DNA from 4 places in the Streptomyces sp. NBC_01390 genome. Region 1 is predicted to be linked to each of the others. Evidence: riboswitches for the same ligand, from Rfam matches in the RefSeq annotation. Region 1 holds a riboswitch; each other region holds the start of a gene.

Region 1 (5,310 bases):
GGGACGGCTGGACGCCGAACGCCTCGCCGCGCTCCTCGCGGGCCTCGTCGACGTCCCGGGCACCGACCACTGGTGGCTGTGCGGACCGCACGGCATGGTCCGCGACGCCCAGCAACTGCTGGCGAAGCTGGGCGTGCCCCCGGCCCGGGTCCACCAGGAACTCTTCTACGCCGACGACCAGCCGGTCCGCCAGGTCCAGCACCCGGACATGGTCACTGAGGGCCCGGTGAGCCGGGTCACGGTCACCCTCGACGGCCGCTCCACCACCACCGCGCTGTCCCGGGAGGCGACCGTCCTGGACGGCGCCGCGCGCACCCGCCCGGACCTGCCGTTCGCCTGCAAGGGCGGCGTCTGCGGCACCTGCCGGGCGCTGGTCACTTCGGGAGAGGTGGACATGCGCCGCAACTACGCCCTCGAACCCGCCGAGGTCGACGCGGGCTACGTCCTGACCTGCCAGTCGTTCCCGGTGTCGGAGACACTGACGGTCGACTACGACAGCTGAACCAAGGGGTTTGACGGCCCTCGCAACGGCAACTCGACCGGCGTGACCCCTACAACTACAACAACCACTACAACTACGCAGCAGGAACTCTTCCGGTTCCTGGAGGACCGCTTCGTCTGTGCGCAGGCGTGCACCGAGTGCGCGCGCTCATGTGCGCTGCGCGCCAGTGTCGCGGACCCGGACGGGTCTCCCGAGGATGCCCTCGCGCGCCGCAAGGGCATCCTGTGCGCGGAGGTGTGCGACGCGACGTGCCGCCTGCTCTCCGAACAGGCGGACCAGGACGAGGCCGCCCTCCGGGTCCAACTGGAGTGGTGCGGCACGGTCTGCCTCGAAACCGCCCAGGTCTTCGACGACCACTCCGGCGGCCAGGACACGGCGAAGGCATGCCGCGAGTGCGCACAGGCATGCAAGGACTTCGCCTGGACGCTGGACACCCCGCGCCGCGGGACCGACAGCGCGTGAGCCGCACCGCGCCATGAACCGCCGGTCCACGTCCGGACACCCTCGCCTGTGGGCCGACGGCGCGTGAGCCGCACCGTGCCGTGACCGACCGGTTCCCATCCGGGCGCCTCGCCCGGAGGCCGACGGCGCGTGAGCCGCACCGCGCCGTGAACGCGCCGGTTCACCTCCGAATACCCTCGCCCGCGAGATGACGGCAGGTGAGCCACGCTGCCCCGCGAACCCGCCGGTTCACGTCCCGGACGCCCCCGCCCGTGGGACGACAGCATGTGAGCCGCGCGCGCCGATCCGCGTCGTGAACCCCGGGTTCACGACCGAACGCCCCCTACGTGTCGTGCGGCGCACCAAGCGGCCGGCCAAGGCGCACATTCCAGTGCCCCGCCCGGCCGCTCAACTCCGTTGCCGTCAACGGCGGAACGTCGATCCGCCAGAACGCCGACTCCGGCGCACCGAGCGCTCGTACCGTCGCCGCCCGTACGACCTCAGGCTCGACAACCGCCACCGTCCGGCCCGTGACCCGCGCCGCCGTCCCGTCCAGCCAGTGGGCGATCCGGTCGCAGAGCCCGCGGACCGACTCCCCGCCGTGCGGGGCCGACTGAGGGTCGGTCAGCCACTGGGCCAGCGCTTCCGGCTCCTTCTCCGTCACCTCGGTCAGGGTCGCGCCGCGCCAGCGGCCCGCGTCCAGACCGGCCGGCCCCGGTACCGAACCGGCGTCGAGGACCAGTGCCCGGGCCGTCTCGCGGCAGCGCGCGGTGGGGGAGACCCAGACCGTGGACACTGCCGGCAGGCTCCCTGCCGCCGCCAGGGCGAGCCGCAGCCCCGACTCGTCCAGGGAACAGTCGTCGTCGAAACGGGCCTCCCGCAGGGCCGCGCTGATCGCCGGTGAGATCAACATCACTCGGCTCGTCATCCGGTCTCTCCCGCGCTCATTCCGCCCCAATATTCGTTGTCATGCACGGAACTTGAGGCACCGTACGGCGCACCGCCGCGCCGTACGCCGTCCCACGCGCCCTTGGCCGAACCCCCGCTTCGCGGTACCTTCACGACGATATTGACGACGGTTCGACGGAAGCCGGTGGGAATCCGGCACGGTCGCGCCACTGTAAGCCCCGTACGCACCCGCCTGGTGCGGCCCGGGGGCAAGTCAGACCCGTGACTGTCGTCCTCCGCACCACCGATACGGGACGCGAGTTCCCCCAGGAGGTCTGTCATGGCACAGTCCGCGATTCAGCCGACCGCCGCACCCACCGCCGTACCCGAGAAACTGCCGATCGGCGCGATCACCCCCTGGGCGGTCTTCTTCGGCGTGCTGATGCTGGTGCTGCTCTACTTCGTCGGCGCCGAACAGGGCGCCACCTCCCTGGTCTCCGGCGAGGGTGTGCACGAATGGGTGCACGACGCCCGCCACCTGCTCGGCTTCCCCTGCCACTGACGAGGACAGGGAACGCACACGAGCTCATGAACTCCACAACGGTCAGAAACCTCCTGGTCCGCGGCATGCTCGCGGGCCTGGTCGCGGGTGTGCTCGTCTGGGTCGTCGCGTACGTCTTCGCCGAGCCGCTCGTCGACGACGCGATCGCGTTCGAGAAGATGCACGAGGCCCACGGGCACGCCGAACAGGCCCTGGTCTCCCGTGCGTTGCAGTCCACCGTGGGCCTGGGCACCGGTGTCCTCGTGTACGGCGTCGCGTTCGGCGGTATCGCCGCCCTCGCGTACTGCTTCGCGCTCGGCCGGATCGGCCGCTTCGGGCCGCGCGCGACCGCGCTGCTCCTCTCGGGGGCCGGCCTGCTCGCGGTGTACGTCGTGCCGTTCCTCAAGTACCCGGCCAACCCGCCCGCCGTCGGCGACCCCGACACCCTCAACCAGCGCACCGCGCTGTTCTTCCTGATGGTCGCGCTCAGCGTGCTGCTGGCCGTCGGCGCGGTCATCCTGGGCAAGCGCCTCGCGCCGCGCCTGGGCAACTGGAACGCGACGCTCGCGGCGAGCGCCTTCCTCGTCCTCGTGGTGGGACTCGCGTACGCGTTCCTGCCGTCGTTCACCAACGAGGTCCCGGAGGGCTTCTCCGCGAGCCTTCTGTGGCGGTACCGGGTGGCCACGCTCGGCATCCAGGTGACGATGTGGACCGCGTTCGGCCTGGTCTTCGGACTGATGGCGGAACGGCTGCTCGTTCCGAGGAAGGCAGCGGCCGTCGGCGCGAGCGGCACCGAACCGCAGGCAACTCCTGTGGCGCACTGAGCGGTTCGCCGCACTGGTCTGAGGGGGTCCCGGACATCCGGGACCCCCTCAGGCGCGCGTGGACCCGTACACGCACCGCCATTCCCAATTTCTGGAACACGTTCTACCGTGTGCGCCGACAGGTCCGGCCTTGGGGAGCCAGCAGGAGGCGCCGTGCATCTCGAATACACGCCCGAGCAGCAGCAGCTGCGCACCGAACTGCGCACCTATTTCGCCGAGTTGGTGCCGGACCGCGCCTACTCACGCTTCAGTGACCACGTCGCCCAGAAGCGCTTCTACCGCGAGACCATCCGTCGGCTCGGCGCCGACCGCTGGCTCGGCGTCGGCTGGCCGCAGGAGTACGGGGGGCGCGGCCTGAGCCCGATGGAACAGTTCATCTTCTTCGACGAGGCCGCCCAGGCGGGCGTACCGCTGCCGCTCATGGCGCTCAACACCGTCGGCCCGACGATCATGCGGTACGGCAGCGACGAGCAGAAGGCGTACTTCCTCCCGAAGATCCTCGCCGGCGAGATCGACTTCGCGATCGGCTACAGCGAGCCGGAGGCGGGCACCGACCTGGCCGCACTCAAGACGCGGGCGGTACGGGACGGCGACGAAGCCACCGGCCACTACACGGTCAACGGCCACAAGATCTGGACGACGAACGGCGACACGGCGGACTGGGTGTGGCTCGCCGTGCGCACGGACCCGGACGCCCCGCCGCACAAGGGCATCACCATGCTCCTCGTGCCGACCACCGACCCCGGCTACTCCTGCACCCTCATCCGCACCCTCGCCTCGCACGACACCACCGCCAGCTACTACGAGAACGTCCGCGTACCCGTCGCCCACCGGGTCGGCGAGGAGAACCAGGGCTGGCGGCTGATCACCAACCAGCTCAACCACGAGCGCGTCACCCTCGCCGCTCACGGCACGATGGCCATCCGCTCCCTGCACGAGGTCCAGCGCTGGGCGATGGAGACCAAGCTCGCCGACGGCCGCCGTGTCGTCGACCTGCCGTGGGTGCGCCGCCGCCTGGCGCAGATCCACACCAAGCTCGACGCGATGAAGCTCCTCAACTGGCAGATGGTGAACGCCGTCCAGGAAGGCACCCTCACCCCCCAGGACGCCTCGGCGGTCAAGGTCTACGGCTCCGAGGCCCGACGCGAGGCCTACGCCTGGCTCCTGGAGATCGTCGCCGCCCCGGGCGCGCTGAAGGAGGGCTCGGCCGGCGAGATACTCCACGGCGAACTGGAACGCGGCTACCGATCGGCGGTGATCTTCACCTTCGGAGGCGGCAACAACGAGATCCAGCGGGAGATCATCTCGTGGATCGGGCTGGGGATGCCGAGGGTGCGGCGCTGAGGTCTTTGTGACGAGGACTTTTAGTTGGCACAAAAGAGGGATAGTTGGCACCAAGATCACGCGCGTTCTCACAGGTGGCGACGCATCACTTTGATGCAGTGGCCTTGGCCGCGTTCGATCGGTCCCGGGGATACGGGATCCCGAGGTTCATGCCGCTGTCGCTGGTGATCGGTGGCTGCTGCCAGGCGAGGCTCATCTGTGCACCGGCTTCCGCGCGCCGTGGCCACGAGGCTTGGGTAGGGGCCCGCGACGGTCGTGGCCTCGATCTGGAGCCACGCCTGGTGGAAGGCCATCCGTGCCAGCAGGCTGCTGACCTCGTCGGTTAGCTGTTGCCCTACGGCGGACGAGGACTCCGGTCGGCGCCGTATGCGGTACGGCATTTGGTGTGACCATGCCCTTCCGAACGGCCGCGCTCAGAGTGTTGCCGCCGCAAACACACAGAGCTGTGGGCACCCGGCGGTCCGGGTGGCCACAGCTCTGTGTACAGGCGGTCAGGCGAGGGTGACCTCGACCGGCAGTTTCTTGATGCCGTTGACGAAGTTGGAGCGGACCCGGGGGACGTCGCCGGCGAGGCGGATGCCGGCGAGGCGCGGGATCAGTTCCTCGAACATGATGCGGATCTCGGTGCGGGCGAGCAGGTTGCCCAGGCACAGGTGGGGGCCGCCCTTGCCGAAGGTGAGGTGGTCGTTGTTCTGGCGGGTGACGTCGAAGTCGTACGGGTTGCCGAAGACCTCTTCGTCGCGGTTGCCGGAGGCGTACCACATGACGAC
Region 2 (5,310 bases), 3.1 Mb from region 1:
CCGCGTCCCACACCATCATCGCGCCGAGGGCCTGGGCGAGGATGCTCCAGGAGTACGGGGAGCCGTTCTCGGAGGAGATGACGCGGCCGATCTCCTCGTAGCGTGCGGCGATTCCGTCCTTGATGCGGGTGACGACGGCGATCCGCTCGTCGAGGGTCATCCTCGGCCAGGGTCCCTCGTCGAAGGCGGTGCGCGCGACGGCGACGGCCCGGTCGACGTCGGCCCGCGACGCGTGCGGCACACGGCCGAAGACCTCTTCGGTGTGCGGGGAGATGACCTCGATGACGTCCTTGCCGAGGGGGTCGGTCAACTCCCCGCCGATGAACAGCTGTCCGTGTTCCACGAGCTCGGTCATGGCCGACTGCCTCTCGCCGACTGCCTCTCCGGGTACCGTCTCTGACGGTTCGTCAGATAGATGGATACGGAGAGAGTTACCAGTTCCCTCCGGAGGAGTCCACAGCTCGCGCACCACTACGAGGTATACGGGGTGTACGAGGTAGGCGACTCGGGCTCCCATTGAAACCGGTTCTAGTTATGATTGCCTGCAGCCCAGCCACAGGGGAGCCCATGACACAGGTGTCGACGCAGGTGACCGATCACGGCGGGGGCGTACGGTCCCTCCGGGTGCCCATCCCGAACAACCCCCTCGGCTACACGCTGGTGTACGTCGTCGACACGGACAGCGGACCGGTGCTCATCGACACGGGCTGGGACGACCCGCTGTCCTGGGACACCCTCGTCGAGGGCCTGGCGGCGTGCGGCACGGCGGTCGGCGAGATCCACGGCATGGTGATCACCCACCACCACCCGGACCACCACGGCCTGTCCGGCCAGGTCCGCGAGGCGTCCGGGGCGTGGATCGCGATGCACGAGGCCGACATCGCGCTCGTCCGGCGGACCCGCGACAACCGGGCCGAGCGCTGGTTCGGTTACATGACCGCGAAGCTGGCGGCGGCCGGAGCACCGGCCGACCATGTGGCGACCCTGGGCAGAACACCCGCCGGCATCCTCCCGAACTTCTCGCCGGCGCTGCCCGACCGCGAGATCGTCCCCGGCGAACTCCTCGACCTCCCCGGCCGCCGACTGCGCGCGATCTGGACGCCGGGCCACACCCCGGGCCATGTCTGCCTCCACCTGGAGGAGGCCCACCCGGCCCAACTCCCGGGCAACGGCCGCCTGTTCTCGGGCGATCATCTGCTCCCCGGGATCACCCCGCACATCGGCCTGTACGAGGACCCGGAGGACACGACGGCGCCCGACCCGCTCGGCGACTACCTCGACTCCCTGGAGCGCATCGGCCGACTGGCCCCGGCGGAGGTCCTCCCGGCCCACCGCCACGCCTTTCCGGACGCGACCGTGCGCGTACAGGAACTCCTCGACCACCACGACGAACGCCTCGCCGGCCTCCGCGCCCTTCTCACCACCCCCCTCACCCCCTGGCAGCTGGCGGAACGCATGGAGTGGAACCGCCCCTGGGCCGAAATCCCCCCGGGCTCAAGGAACATCGCGGTCTCGGAGGCGGAAGCCCACGTCCGCCGACTGGTCAAACTGGGCCAGGCGGAGGCGGTGACGGGGAGCGAGCCGGTGACGTACGTGGCGGTCTGACAGCGGCGTGAACTCGGTGCCGTTTGCACGGACCGGTACAGTGGGCAGGTCGTATCACACCCGTACAGGGGGAAGCCGGTGCAAATCCGGCGCTGACCCGCAACCGTGAGCAGCCTGGGCGTTCGTCAGGGGCTGTGAGCCGGATTGCCCTGTGCGGATCGTGACCGGCTCGCGTCGCCGGCGGTCCGCCGGTGCACGGCACCGTCGAGGGATACGGAGCCGAGCCGCCCGGGGTGTCCCGTGCTGTCCGGCTCCCCGCAGGGAGAGGCACCCGCCGATCATGAATGTCCGCCGCAGCGCCACGGCTCTGGCCGTCATCGCCGTCACTCTGGCCGGCGGCGGTCAGGCGTCCGCCGCCTCGCCGTCCCCCTCGGCCGCCCTCCCCGCCGGGCTGTACGGCACCGGCGACCCCACCTACGACGGGGTCTGGCGCCAGTCCCTCGCGCTGCTCGCGCAGGACACCGTCGGGGTGAAGCCGGCCGCCTCGGCCGTGGACTGGCTGGCCGGGCAGCAGTGCGCGAGCGGTGCCTTCGCGCCGTTCCGGGCGGACAGCGGTACGGCCTGCGACGCCAAGACCCTCGTCGACACCAACAGCACCGGCGCCGCCGTCCAGGCGCTCGCCGCCCTCGGCGGGCAGGACGCGGGGGTCGGCAAGGCCGTCGCCTGGCTGAAGTCCGTACAGAACACGGACGGCGGCTGGGGGTACGCGGCCGGCGGGGCCAGCGACGCGAACTCCACCTCCGTGGTCGTCGGAGCCCTCGCCGCGGCCGGTGAGGAGCCCGGCACGGTCGCCAAGGGCGGCAGGTCCCCGTACGACCTGCTGTTGAAGCTGGCTCTTCCGTGCGACGCGACCGGCGGGGGCGCCTTCGCCTACCAGCCGGACAAGAAGGGCGCTCTCGCCGCCAACGACGACGCGACGGCCGCGGCCGTGGTCGGCGTACTGGGGAAGGGGTTCGCCGGGGAGGCCATGAAGCCGACCGGGACCGCTTCGGCCTGCTCGGACTCCGACGATCCCGGGCAGGCCGCTCGTAACGGCGCCGCCCACCTCGTACAGGCCCTCGCCAAGGACAAGCACCTCACCTCCGCGCTGGCCGGGGCCAAGGACCAGCCCGACTACGGCAACACCGCCGATGCCGTCGTCGCCCTCGCGACGGCCGGCCAGGGGCAGCGGGCGGCCGACGCGTGGCGCTGGCTGGAGGCGAACGCCGGGCCGTGGGCGAAGGGGGCGGGGCCGGCCGCGTACGCGCAGCTGATCCTCGCGGCGCACGCCGAGACCGCCGATCCGCGCGACTTCGGCGGCCAGGATCTGGTGACACTCCTCAACGCGACCGGTCCGGCGCCCGAGTCCGTCCCGGCCTCCGTCTCTCCGACACCGGCCGCCCATGACAGTGCCAAGGACACCGACAAGGACAGCGGCAAGGACGACGGGAACGGGTTCGGGACGCTCTGGACCGTCGGGGTGTTCCTCGTCGCCGGTATCGGCATCGGTTTCCTGATCAGCGGACGCAACAAGAGGAAGCAGCAGCCGTGATCCGGCGCCGCGCGCTCCCGCTCCTGGTGGCCGCCCTCCTCCTCGGCCTCTGGGCGAGCGCCGGGCAGGCCCAGGCCGTCGGCTACCGCTACTGGTCCTTCTGGGAGCGCGACGGCGGCGCGTGGACGTACGCCACACAGGGGCCGTCGACCGCCCGGCCCTCCGACGGTGACGTCCAGGGTTTCCGTTTCGCCGTGAGCCAGGACTCGAAGGGCGCTGCCCGGCCGCGCGCCGACGCCGTGTTCGGGGTCGTCTGCGCCAGGACGCCGGCGCGGGACGGCCACAAGCGGGTGGCGCTCGTCATCGACTTCGGTACGTCGGCCGACGCGCCGTCCGGCGGGAGTCCGCCCGCGCCGCGTACGGCGTGCGCCCGGGTGTCCCCCGACGCGACCACGGCGGACGCCCTCGCGTCGGTCGCGGGTCCCCTGCGGTACAACGCGAGCGCGTTGCTCTGCGCGATCTCCGGGTATCCGCGCACGGGCTGCGGCGAGACGGTGGGGGCGGGCAAGTCCGCCGGGGCCACGGATACGGAGACGGAGTCGGACGGCGGCCCGTCCGTCGGCCTGCTCGCGGGGATCGCGGCCGTCGTGGCGCTCGGCGGGGCGGCGATCTGGCAGACGCGGCGCCGCCGCCATGCGTGAGCGCTCCGCTGGATACGCGGGTCGTCGTTCACCTCAGGCCGGTGGGGGCTGGTCGCGCAGTTCCCCGCGCCCCTTTCGGGACGCGAGTTCGCACCCGACCTCAGCAGTGCCGCTCAGCCACATCAGCCGCGGCCGGAACGCTTCTGCGTCCCTGCACCCCGGGGCCTGGTGGGTCTGGTCCCTGGGGCTCGGGACCGCCGCCACCCGTACCACCAACCCCCTTCTCCTGGGCCTCCTCATCGCTGTGGCCGGTTACGTCGTGGCCACGCATCGCACCGACGCCCCTTGGGCCCGTTCCTACACCGCCTTCGTCAAGCTCGGTCTGGCCGTCCTCGTCATCCGGCTCGTCTTCGCCGTGGTCCTCGGCTCCCCGATCCCCGGCTCGCGCGTCCTGCTCACGCTCCCCGAACTGCCCCTCCCCCACTGGGCGCAGGGGGTACGCGTCGGTGGCCGGGTGACCGCCGAGGGGCTGGTCTTCGCCCTGTACGACGGTCTGCGGCTGGCCACGCTGCTGATCTGCGTCGGCGCCGCCAACGCCCTCGCGAACCCGGCCCGCCTCCTCAAGTCCCTCCCCGGCGCCCTGTACGAGATCGGTGTCGCGGTCGTCGTGGCCCTCACCTTCGCGCCGAACCTCGTCGCGGACGTCCAGCGGCTGCGTGCCGCCCGCCGGCTGCGCGGCCGTCCCGACCGGGGCGTACGGGGGCTGCTGCAGGTCGGACTCCCGGTACTGGAGGGCGCGTTGGAGCGGTCGGTCGCGCTGGCCGCGGCGATGGAGGCGCGCGGCTACGGCCGCTCCGCCGAGGTCCCGGCCGGCGTCCGCCGTACGACCGGCGCGCTCACCCTGGGCGGCCTGCTCGGCGTCTGCGCGGGCACGTACGGGCTGCTGACGGCGGCGGGCGGCACCTACGGGCTGCCGGTGCTGCTGGCCGGGCTGGCGGCGGCGCTGGGCGGGCTGTGGCTCGGGGGCCGGCGTTCCCTTCGCACCCGGTACCGGCCGGACGTGTGGGGCGTACGGGCGTGGCTGGTCGCGGGGTCGGGGGTGCTGGTGGCGGCGCTGATGATCCTCGCCGCCGGGTCCGCCGGCTCGGCGGCGCTGCGTCCCGGCGTCGTGCCACTGGAGTCGCCGACCCTGCCACTGTGGCCGGCGGCTGCCGTGCTGCTGGGTCTGCTCCCGGCCTTCGTGGCCTCAAGTCCCGTGCCCCGTATGCCCATTGCTGCCGAGGAGCCGTCGTGATTCGCTTCGAGGACGTCTCCGTGACCTACGAGGACGCCGCCGAACCCGCCTGTCGGCACGTCGACTTCGAGGTGCCGGAGGGTGAACTGGTCCTGCTGGTCGGCCCGTCGGGGGTCGGCAAGTCGACGGTGCTGGGCGCCGTGAGCGGGCTCGTCCCGCACTTCACCGGGGGCACCCTGCGTGGCCGGGTGACCGTGGCCGGCCGTGACACCCGCACCCACAGGCCGCGCGAACTCGCCGACGTGGTCGGCACGGTGGGCCAGGACCCGCTCGCCCACTTCGTGACGGACGTCGTCGAG
Region 3 (5,310 bases), 2.3 Mb from region 1:
CAACACGATCTCCAAGGGCCTCGTCGACGAGAGCGGTATCCGTCCCGAGGTGATCTTCGCGGCGCTGGTCGGCGCGATCCTCTGGAACCTGCTGACCTGGCTGGTCGGGCTTCCGTCCAGTTCCTCGCACGCCCTCATGGGCGGCCTGATCGGCGCGACCATCGCCTCGGCGGGCACGGGCGCCGTCCACGGCGACGTGCTGGTGACGAAGGTGCTGATCCCGGCGATCGCCGCCCCGCTGGTGGCGGGCATCGCGGCCATGCTGGCAACGCGGCTGTCGTACACGCTCGGGGCCAAGCGGGCCGAGGGCAAGGCGGCCGAGAAGGGCTTCCGGGTCGGCCAGATCGCCTCCGCGGGCCTGGTGTCGCTGGCCCACGGCACGAACGACGCGCAGAAGACGATGGGCATCATCACCCTCGCCCTGGTCGCCGGCGGCGCCGTCGCTCCCGACTCCGATCCCCCGGTATGGGTCATCCTCTCCGCGGGCATGGCCATCGCGCTCGGCACCTACCTGGGCGGCTGGCGCATCATCCGTACGATGGGCAAGGGTCTGACCGACCTTCAGCCGCAGCAGGGCTTCGCCGCCCAGACCAGTGCGGCGACGGTCATCCTGGCCTCCTCCCACCTCGGTTTCTCCCTCTCCACCACGCACTCGGTGTCCGGTTCGGTGATGGGCGCGGGCCTCGGCCGCAAGGGCGGCGTGGTCCGCTGGTCGACGGCGACCCGGATGTTCGTGGCCTGGGGACTGACCCTGCCCGCCGCGGCTCTCGTGGGCGCGCTGGCGGAGTACGTCACCGGTTTCGGCAGCTGGGGCACGGCTCTGGTGGCCCTCTTCCTCATCGCGTCGAGCACGGCGATCTGGGTCGTGTCGCGCCGCGAGGTCATCGACCACACCAACGTCAACCACGTCGAGGGCGGGACCGCGGCGAACGCCGAGCCCGCCGGCGTCGTCACGACGGCCGTCGCCGCCGTGACCCCGCCTCCGGCAGGCACTGTCGCCGACGACCTGACGGCCACCATCCCGGCCCCGGCCACGGCCCCCGCCGAGGTCGCGGTCCAGCCGTCGGCCACGGCCCTCTGAGTCCGGTAAGGAAGCAACATGAAGATCGACTGGGCGGCCCTCGGCTCCGTCTTCGGCGTCAGTCTCGTCATCACCGTGGCCATGGTGGGCGTGTTCACCCTGGGCATCATCGGGCTCTCCCACCGCGAACGGGCGGTCGCGCAGGGCGAGTCGGCGGGGCTGGCGGTCACCGGCGCGTACGCGTGCTTCGCCGCCTGTGCGGCGGTGGTGGCGTACGGCATCTATCTGATCGTGGCCTGAGGGCCGCGTACATCCTCCTCGCCCGCCGTGACCGTGGCCGCCTCGCTGGTGGTCAGGGGCGCGGCGGGCGTTTTTCGTCGCCCCGATCCGGTCGTGGTGTGGGGCTCAGCACAGTCCTCCTTTCCAGGTCAACGGCAAGTTGACGGGTGTTCCGGGCCCGTGGTGGACTGCCGGAGCCATGTACGGCAGCAGAAGAGGAAGCCGGTGTGAATCCGGCGCGGTCCCGCCACTGTCACCGGGGTAGGTAACCCCGGGAGCCAGGAACTCTTGCCGCCGGTCTCGTCGAACCAGGGCGTGGACACCCTGAGTGAGGACATATCGCCATGCTCGGCTGCCGTTCGCGTTCGAGGTACAGCACCGGATCGCTGCCCGATCCCCTGGCCGGCTGAGCCGATGCGTGCCGATCGCGTCTTCGCGTACGGCGCCACCGCCGGACTCCTCGCTGATCTGATCCTGGGCGACCCTCGCCGCGGGCATCCGGTCGCCGCGTTCGGGCGGGCCGCCGGCGCCGTCGAACAGGTCCTGTGGCGGGACCATCGCGGGTGGGGCGCGCTGCACACCGCCGTGTGTGTGGGAGGCGCCGTCTCCCTTGCCGCGGCGGCCGGTTGCCTCGCACGTCCGTCCCGTACCGCTTCTGTCGCTCTCACCGCCGCCGCCACCTGGGCCGTCGTCGGCGGTACCTCCCTGGGCCGGGAGGCGCGGGCCATCGGCCGGTCGCTGGAGACCGGGGACGTCGAGGGCGCGCGGGAGCGGCTGCCCCATCTGTGCGGGCGGGATCCGCAGGCTCTCGACTCCGCCGGGATCGCCCGGGCGGTCGTCGAGTCCGTCGCCGAGAACACCTCCGACGCCGTGGTGGGCGCGCTGGTGTGGGGCGCCTTGGGCGGGGTGCCCGGGCTGGTCGGGTTCCGGGCCGTCAACACCCTTGACGCGATGGTGGGTCACAGGTCGGACCGGTACCGGCGGTACGGGTGGGCCGCCGCCCGGCTGGACGATGTGGCGGGGTGGCCGGGGGCGCGGCTCACCGCCGTCCTGGCCACGCTCACCGGTGGGGATCCTCGCGGGGCCGTACAGGCCTGGCGGGACGACGCCGGTAAGCATCCGAGTCCCAACGCCGGGCCCGTGGAGGCTTCTTTCGCGGGCGCCCTGGGCGTGCGGCTCGGCGGGACCCTGTCCTACGGCGGACGGGTCGAGCATCGGCCGGTGCTGAACCAGGAGGGGCGTGCTGTGGAGGTTCACGACATCGAACGGGCGGTACGGCTGTCCCGTCGCGTCGGTGTGCTCGCGCTCGGCGTCAGTGTCGCCGCGCGGGCCCTGGTGAAGGGGCGCACCGCATGACGCACCCCATGAGTGGCGGGGGCCTCGGTGGGGGGCTGCTCGTCGCGGGGACCACCTCCGACGCCGGCAAGAGTGTCGTCACCGCCGGGATCTGCCGGTGGCTGGTGCGGCAGGGGGTCAGGGTCGCGCCGTTCAAGGCGCAGAACATGTCCCTCAACTCCTTCGTCACGCGCGAGGGTGCCGAGATCGGGCGGGCGCAGGCCATGCAGGCGCAGGCGTGCCGGGTGGAACCCACCGCCCTCATGAATCCCGTGCTGCTGAAGCCGGGGGGCGACCAGAGCAGTCAGGTCGTGCTCATGGGGAAGCCGGTGGGGGAAATGAGCGCCCGTGGATATCACGGGGGACGACAGCAGCGACTTCTCGGGACCGTGCTGGAGTGCCTCGCCGAACTGCGGGGCACGTATGACGCGGTGATCTGTGAGGGGGCCGGGAGCCCGGCTGAGATCAACCTCAGACGGACCGACATCGTGAACATGGGGATCGCCAGGAATGCCCGGCTCCCTGTCCTCGTCGTCGGCGACATCGACCGGGGCGGCGTCTTCGCCTCCTTCTTCGGGACCGTCGCCCTGCTGTCTCCCGAGGACCAGGCGCTCGTCGCCGGGTTCCTCGTGAACAAGTTCCGGGGGGACGTGTCCCTGCTGGAACCGGGGCTCGACATGCTCCAGGGGCTCACCGGCCGGCCGACCTACGGTGTGCTGCCCTTCCGGCACGGGCTCGGCATCGACGAGGAGGATGGGCTTCGGGTCTCGCTGCGGGGGACCGTGCGGGAGTCGAACGTCTCGCCGCCCGTCGGGGAGGACTTGCTCCGGGTGGCCGTGTGCGCGGTCCCGCTGATGTCCAACTTCACCGACGTCGACGCGCTCGCCGCCGAACCGGGCGTCGTGGTGCGGTTCGTGGACCGGCCGGAGGAACTGGCCGACGCCGACCTCGTCGTCGTTCCGGGCACGCGCGGGACGGTGAAGGCGCTGGCGTGGCTGCGGGAGCGCGGCCTCGCCGACGCCATCAACCGCCGCGCCGCCGAGGGGCGGCCCGTGCTCGGCATCTGCGGTGGCTTCCAGATCCTCGGCGAGCACATCGAGGACGAGGTCGAGAGCCGACAGGGCCATGTCGACGGGCTCGGGGTCCTTCCCGTCCGGGTGCGGTTCGCCCGGGAGAAGACCCTCACCCGGCCCGTCGGCACCGCCCTCGGCGAACACGTCGAGGGATACGAGATCCATCACGGCGTCGCCGAGGTCGCGGGAGGCGAGCCCTTCCTGGACGGGTGCCGGGTCGGCGGCGTCTGGGGTACGCACTGGCACGGCTCGCTCGAGTCCGACGGGTTCCGGCGGGCGTTCCTGCGGGAGGTGGCCGCCGCCGCGGGCCGCCGTTTCGTGCCGGCCGCCGACACCTCCTTCGCCGCGCTGCGCGAGGAACAGCTCGACCTGCTCGGCGATCTCGTCGAACAGCACGCGGACACCGACGCGCTCTGGCGGCTCATCGAGTCGGGCGCGCCGCAAGGACTGCCCTTCATTCCACCGGGAGCACCCGCATGAGCACAGTGTTGTTGTTGTCGACCGCCGACACGGACCTGCTGGCGGCCCGGGCCGCCTCCGGTGTCTCGTACCGGATCGGCAATCCGACCCGGGTGGATGTCGCGGAGGAGCTGCCCGCGCTCGTCGAGGGCGCGGACATCGCCGTCGTACGGCTGCTGGGCGGCAAGCGCGCCTGGGAGGACGGGCTCGCCTACCTGAAGTCGTCCGGTGTGCCCACCGTGCTGCTCGGCGGGGAGGCCGTGCCCGACGCCGAGTTGATGGCCGAGTCGTCGGTGCCCGCCGGGGTGGTCGCGGAGGCGCTGCGCTATCTCGTCGAGGGCGGCCCCGCCAACCTCGTGGAGCTGGCACGGTTCCTGTCCGACACCGTGCTGCTGACCGGCGAGGGGTTCGTCGAGCCGCAGAAGATGCCCGAGTACGGGGTGCACGGCTCGTACGCCCGCGAGAGCGGCCGTCCGACCATCGGGGTGCTCTTCTACCGGGCCCACGAGCTCAGCGGCAACACCGGGTTCGTCGACACGCTGTGCGAGGCGATCGAGGCACGGGGGGCCAACGCCCTTCCCGTGTACTGCGGTTCACTGCGCGGAGCCGACGCGGGACTGTACGAGCTGCTCGCCGGCGCGGACGCCCTGGTCGCCACCGTGCTCGCCGCCGGCGGTACGCATGCCTCGGACGCGTCGGCCGGGGGTGACGAGGAGGCCTGGGACATCGGGGCGCTCGCCGACCTCGACGTGCCTGTGCTGCAAGGACTTTGCCTTACGTCGTCCAGGAGCACGTGGGACGCCTCGGACGCCGCCCTCTCCCCCATGGACGCGGCGATGCAGGTCGCGATCCCCGAGTTCGACGGCCGGCTGATCACCGTGCCGTTCTCCTTCAAGGAGGACGGCCCCGGCGGCGTCCCCGTGTACGTCGCCGACCCCGAGCGGGCCGCGCGCGTCGCCGGAATCGCCGTACGGCACGCCCGGTTGAAGTACAAGCCGAACGAAGACAAGAAGCTCGCCCTCGTCTTCACCGCCTACCCGACCAAGCACTCCCGCGTCGGCAACGCGGTGGGCCTCGACACGCCCGCCTCGGCGGTACGGGTGCTGGACGCGCTGCGCGCCGCCGGGTACTCGCTCACCGAAT
Region 4 (5,310 bases), 7.8 Mb from region 1:
CGGGTAGAAGTTGATGTCGACGACCCGGTCGAGGAAGGTGACGGCGGTACGGACCGTCTCGTCCAGCCGCTCCCAGTCGATGTCACCGGCCGCCGTGTCGACGAACGCCCCGAGGTTCACGGAACCCAGGTTGCAGACCGCCGTCTCCCCGTCGTCCGTGACCTCCAGGATCTCCGTGCACAGGTTCGAGGAGTGGACGACACTGCCCGGCTCGGCCGTCTGGTTGGCGGTGCGGTTGGCCGCGTCCTTGAAGGTCATCCAGCCTTGGCCGGTCTGCGCGAGGGTACGCATCATGCGGCCGTACAGATCGCGGGCCGGGATGGTCTTCCGGGCGAGCCCGGCCTCCTCGGCCGCGCGGTAGGCGGCGTCGAACTCGGCGCCCCACAGGTCGACCAGTTCGGGCACGTCGGAGGGGGAGAAGAGCGACCAGAGGGCGTCCGTGTCCACCCGGCGCATGAACTCGTCCGGGATCCAGTGCGCGAGGTTCAGGTTGTGCGTACGGCGGGCGTCCTCACCCGTGTTGTCGCGCAGCTCCAGGAACTCCTCGATGTCGGAGTGCCAGGTCTCCAGGTAGACCGCGGCGGCACCCTTGCGCCGGCCGCCCTGGTTCACGGCGGCGACGGAGGCGTCCAGCGTCTTCAGGAACGGCACGATGCCGTTGGAGTGCCCGTTGGTGCCCCGGATCAGCGAACCGCGGCTGCGGATACGGGAGTACGACAGCCCGATGCCACCGGCGTGCTTGGAGAGCCGGGCGACCTGGTGGTAGCGGTCGTAGATGGAGTCCAGCTCGTCGACGGGGGAGTCGAGGAGGTAGCAGGACGACATCTGGGGGTGCCGGGTACCGGAGTTGAAGAGGGTGGGGGAGGAGGGGAGGTAGTCGAGGCGGCTCATCAGCCGGTAGAGCGCGGCGACCTCGTCCAGCGCCCGCACGGTGTCGTCCTCGGCGAGACCGCTCGCCACCCGCAGCATGAAGTGCTGGGGCGTCTCGACGACCCGGCGGGTGATCGGGTGGCGCAGAAGGTAGCGGCTGTACAGCGTGCGCAGCCCGAAGTACCCGAAGCGGTCGTCGCCCTCGATGTCGATCAGGGCGTCGAGACGGTCCGTGTGCAGCCGGACGAACTCGGCGGTGCGGTCGGCGATCAGGCCCTCCCGGTGCCCGACCGCGACCGACTCGGAGAAGGAGGTGACGCCCTGTGAGGCGGCCTCCGCTGCGATGGTGACGGTCAGTAGCCGGGCGGCCAGCCGGGAGTAGGCGGGGTCCTCGGAGATGAGGCCGGCCGCCGCCTCGGTGGCCAGCTCGCGCAGCTCCGACACGTCGGCCCGCGCGGACCGGCCGCGCAGCGCGGCGGCGGCGACCCGGCCGGGGTCGGCGTCGGGAAGGTCGGCGGTCAGCTCGGTCAGGGTCCGCAGCAGCGCGGTACCAGGACCGTCCGTCTCGACTGCGGCCTCTGGGGTCGCTGAAGCCGGTTCGGCTGGCGCGATGGTCACAGGGGGGCTCTCCCTCGCTCGGCACGGGGCCTTGCGGAGGGCAGCGGGGCACACGGACGCCTTACGGGCACGCGTGCGTCCACCGGCCCACTCCACGAGGCCCGGACGTCAGGCACCCGGACCGGTCGGCCGGGCACACCGTCGGCAGGTCCTCGGACTGGCCAAGCGCACAAACGTGCACGAGTACACCGTTGCGGGACAGTTCCGGATTCACACCGGATTCCCCTGCGGCGACAGCGAGCACGAGCATACATCTTGTGCTCACCCGTCACGCCACCCCCAGATGTTGTGTCGGGGCGGTTTCAGAGCGTCAGCTGACAGCCGATCAGGGCGAGTTCGTCCGGTGTGGCGGGAGACTTCCGTCCAGCCCGGGTGCGGACGAAACCCGATGTTCCCGGACGCCCCGCGTGGTGCCGGACGCCCGGGTTGCGAAGCGCGCCCGGAGTGATTCCATGGAAGTGACCGTCGGCGCCGCGCGAATCCTCTCCCGCCGGCCCTCCGTCCCGGGAACCGCTTTCGGAACTCGCAGGGAGAACGCCATGACGAGGGTTGTCCGCCGTCCGCCCTGCAAGGAGCGACCGCGCGACGCGCCGATGGCCACCCTCGCCCTCAGACGGGCGGGACACCGGGTCGGCCACGGGTTCGTCGGCCGCTGGCACTCCCTGACGATCCGTCTGGAGGCCCGCCGAGGTGCCACCCGCCCCAGGAAATGGCGCCGATGGCTCTCCTACGCCAACGTCACCAGGACGATCTGGCTGGTCGCCGTGCTGGCGTTGCTCGCCTGGGTCGGGGAGGGCCTGTTCATCTTCATCACGCACGACACGACCGGCTTCGAGAAGTGGCGGCAGGGCAACGAGGGGTTCGAGACCGTCTTCAAGTTCGTCGGTCCGATCCTCGCCGCCTCGATCGCCGCCGCGCTCTTCCTGTTCTGGTGGTACCGCTGGACCAAACGGCGCTATCTCACCAAGACGCTGCGGGATCCGCGCCGGCTGGTGCCCACCGCCGGATACGACACCGCCGAGGTCGTGGGCCGCGAGGACATCGCCCAGGTCATCGCCGAGCGGCTGCGGGAGCGCGACACCCGGCGGCCGTATCTGCTCGTCGGCGGCGTCGGAGCGGGGAAGACCGCGGTCCTCGTACGGCTCACCGAACTCCTGGCCCGCCAGAACGCGGTACCGGTGCCGGTCAGGCTGAGGGACGCGGCCGACGGCGCCGACCTGAGCTTCGAACGCCTGGCGAGGCAGCGCTTCGCGCAGGAGGCGCCCAAGGGCATTCTGGCGCGCAGCAAGACCGACCGGGTGTGGCAGCAACTCCTCGCCGACGACAAGCCGGTCGTCCTCGCCGACGGTCTGGAGGAAGCCCTTCTCGACGACGGCGGGCAGCAGAACCGGGACAACGTCATCCGCCGGGCCATCGAGCGCGCCCGCGAGGAGAAGCTGCCCCTGGTCATCGCATCCCGGCCGCACAGCCCGTTGGAGACCACCTCGGCTGCGATCGTGGAGCTGGAACCGCTCAGTGAGGAGGCGGCGCTGCGCTTCGTCGCGGCGGGCGTACCGGAGACCGACGAGCGCCGGGTGGACTGGATCGTGGAGACGGCGGAGGTGACGGAGTCGCCGATCTACCTCCAGATCGCCCGGGAACTCCATCGGCGGGGAATCCTGGAGCACGACCGTCCAGGCGACGACCCTCGGCACATGAACACCCGCAGCCGCGACCGCGCGACCCTGCGGCTGTGGCTGATGGAGACCTGGACCGAGGCGCTGTGCGAGGGAAAGCTGCGCGAGGACGTCGCGCTGTCCCCGCAGGAGCGTCGCGACACGCTCGAAGTGGTCTCGGCCCTGGCCTGCGTCGGACTGCTCCAGGACAAGCTGGAGGTCGGCTTCGCGGAGCTGCTCGACCCGGACATCCTGCACCCGGGCCCGGCACGGCGCGCGCGGGCCCGAGCCGAGCACCTGTGGGCCGGCCGCGGCTTCGACCAGTACGGCAAACGCGGTAACACCCTCACCGACTGGCATCGGCGCCGGATCTGGAACGCGTTGTGCGAGCGGCTCGGCGACGCGGAACGCAGGCGGCTGCGCGAGGGCAACCTGGACCAGTGTCATGCCGTCCTCGCGCGCTTCGCGGCCCACGCGAACAAGCTCCGACTGGTGGAGGGGTCCGAGCACAGAGTTCGCTTCCCGCACAGCATCATCCAGGCCTACTTCGGCTGTCGCCTGCTGAACCACCTGGGCGAGCGGGAAGCCGGCGACCTGGCCGAGCAGTCGCTCCAGCCGCCCGGTCCCAGCCGTGAACTGCTCATCGCCCTCGTCCTGCTGTCCCGTCACTCGGCGGCGAACCCTCCCGAGCGGGGCCACGGTGTGCGGGCGGAGCTGCGGAAGGAGATCGCGGAACTGGTACGGCAGGCGCCGGTGAGGGGTCGCCCGCTCGCTCATCGGCTGTGTGCCGCCGCGGGCCTCCGCACCGACGACCCCAAGGCCCTGGACCTCTACGCGGCCGCCCTGGAGATCGAGAGTGCCGAGGACGACCCGCGAAAGCTGATCGAGATCGTCACCGCGGTGCGCGAACACTGGGCCGACATCAAGGGGGACCGGAGCACCCTGCGGGACGCCAAGCGCAGAGTGCTCAAACAACTGGGTGCCGCGCTGCGGAAGGTCTCCGCCCGTATCGACACCACCCCGCTGTACTGGGAGCTCTTCCGACTGGGCATCCAGGAACCCTCCTACTCCATCCGCCTGGTCGCGGCCCAGGAGTTCGGCACCGGCGGCAACGCGGCGTTCGCCGTGATCCGCGAGCGGGTCGGCCTGAACAGCGACCCCGTGAAGGAGTACAACGACCGGCTGGACAAGCTGAAGGCGTGGAAGAGACAGGAGTACGTGGCCTGGTCCGCCCGCATGGGGCAGGCGCGGGCGGACCGTACGTCCCCGGGGGGCGTGTCGGCCGAGGACATGGGGCGGCTGCAGAAGGACCGCAAGGAACTGAACCGGCACTACCACGAGCAACGGGTCGATCTGTTCCGGGAGTTCGTGATGCGGGCCTGGATGCTCCCGATGCTCCTGGGTTCCGTCGACGAGGCCCACCGCGACGAGGCCAAGGAACGCCTCGCCAAGTGGCTGCGCCACCTCGATCCGGAGTTCACCGGCGGTGCCCCCGATCTGCCGCTCGCCCTGGAGGTCGCACTGGCCCAGGGCTTCAAGTACGCGGCCAACCGACGCCAACGGCACCCGAACACCTACCTGGACGGCCGCGGCGACCTGATCCGTCAGGCGGAGACCGTGCTCCAGCAGTCACGCTGCTGGTACGCGCAGCTCAGCCTGCTCCAGGCACTGTGCCTGTGGGAGCTCCCGGACAACGCCGGCGGCCGACCCGACGGGCACCATCCGTCCCAGCAGCTGGGCGGGGCCACCGCCGTGCAGACGGTGAAACGCTGGCTGTCGATGGCGGGCAGGGTGAACGCGGCGCCGGGGCACCCGGACCAGCCCGGCGAACCGGCCCGGCGGTGCCTGCATCCGTTCGTCGCCGAGGCCGGTTACCTGGCTGCCCTCGCCCTGGAGACCGGACAGCCCGAGCGGTTCCTCTGGATCGACGAGAAGGGCATCGCCGACAACATCGGCGCCCGTGCGGGCAGCACCGGCCAATACCGCAGGCACAGCCTGTGGATTCCGCCCTCGGTCGGCTGGAGCACCCTCGACCCGCGCGCCCAACGTCTCGTCGCCGACGTACTGGTGATGCTGAACCTCGTCGAACGGGACGGGCACCCCGACGAGGTCGAGGAGCGCCTGGCCCGCATGGAACAGCCCGGAGTGTCGTTGCCGCCGTGCATCC

The links. A riboswitch is a leader RNA that binds a small molecule or an ion and turns the genes downstream of it on or off. The one in region 1 is predicted to bind cobalamin.
Region 2: another riboswitch for cobalamin. It lies ahead of OG241_RS16635 (prenyltransferase/squalene oxidase repeat-containing protein); the one in region 1 lies ahead of OG241_RS02490 (CbtB-domain containing protein).
Region 3: another riboswitch for cobalamin. It lies ahead of OG241_RS13065 (cobalamin biosynthesis protein); the one in region 1 lies ahead of OG241_RS02490 (CbtB-domain containing protein).
Region 4: another riboswitch for cobalamin. It lies ahead of OG241_RS37885 (ribonucleoside-diphosphate reductase subunit alpha); the one in region 1 lies ahead of OG241_RS02490 (CbtB-domain containing protein).

The regions. Positions count from the first base shown of each region.
Region 1 covers NZ_CP109551.1:589,393-594,702, reverse strand. Annotated here, with positions in the region: gene paaE (1,2-phenylacetyl-CoA epoxidase subunit PaaE) at 1-502, shown strand, start outside; gene OG241_RS02500 (ferredoxin) at 545-964, shown strand; gene OG241_RS02495 (histidine phosphatase family protein) at 1,287-1,871, opposite strand; cobalamin riboswitch at 1,976-2,132, shown strand; gene OG241_RS02490 (CbtB-domain containing protein) at 2,172-2,393, shown strand; gene OG241_RS02485 (CbtA family protein) at 2,420-3,196, shown strand; gene OG241_RS02480 (acyl-CoA dehydrogenase family protein) at 3,350-4,540, shown strand; gene OG241_RS02475 (cytochrome P450) at 5,032-5,310, opposite strand, start outside.
Region 2 covers NZ_CP109551.1:3,711,593-3,716,902, forward strand. Annotated here, with positions in the region: gene OG241_RS16625 (aldehyde dehydrogenase) at 1-355, opposite strand, end outside; gene OG241_RS16630 (MBL fold metallo-hydrolase) at 568-1,605, shown strand; cobalamin riboswitch at 1,625-1,776, shown strand; gene OG241_RS16635 (prenyltransferase/squalene oxidase repeat-containing protein) at 1,886-3,136, shown strand; gene OG241_RS16640 (SCO2322 family protein) at 3,133-3,777, shown strand; gene OG241_RS16645 (energy-coupling factor transporter transmembrane component T) at 3,770-5,011, shown strand; gene OG241_RS16650 (ABC transporter ATP-binding protein) at 5,008-5,310, shown strand, end outside.
Region 3 covers NZ_CP109551.1:2,930,761-2,936,070, forward strand. Annotated here, with positions in the region: gene OG241_RS13055 (anion permease) at 1-1,081, shown strand, start outside; gene OG241_RS13060 (hypothetical protein) at 1,100-1,321, shown strand; cobalamin riboswitch at 1,468-1,611, shown strand; gene OG241_RS13065 (cobalamin biosynthesis protein) at 1,715-2,656, shown strand; gene OG241_RS13070 (cobyric acid synthase) at 2,653-4,188, shown strand; gene cobN (cobaltochelatase subunit CobN) at 4,185-5,310, shown strand, end outside.
Region 4 covers NZ_CP109551.1:8,388,717-8,394,026, forward strand. Annotated here, with positions in the region: gene OG241_RS37885 (ribonucleoside-diphosphate reductase subunit alpha) at 1-1,488, opposite strand, end outside; cobalamin riboswitch at 1,614-1,755, opposite strand; gene OG241_RS37890 (ATP-binding protein) at 2,028-5,310, shown strand, end outside.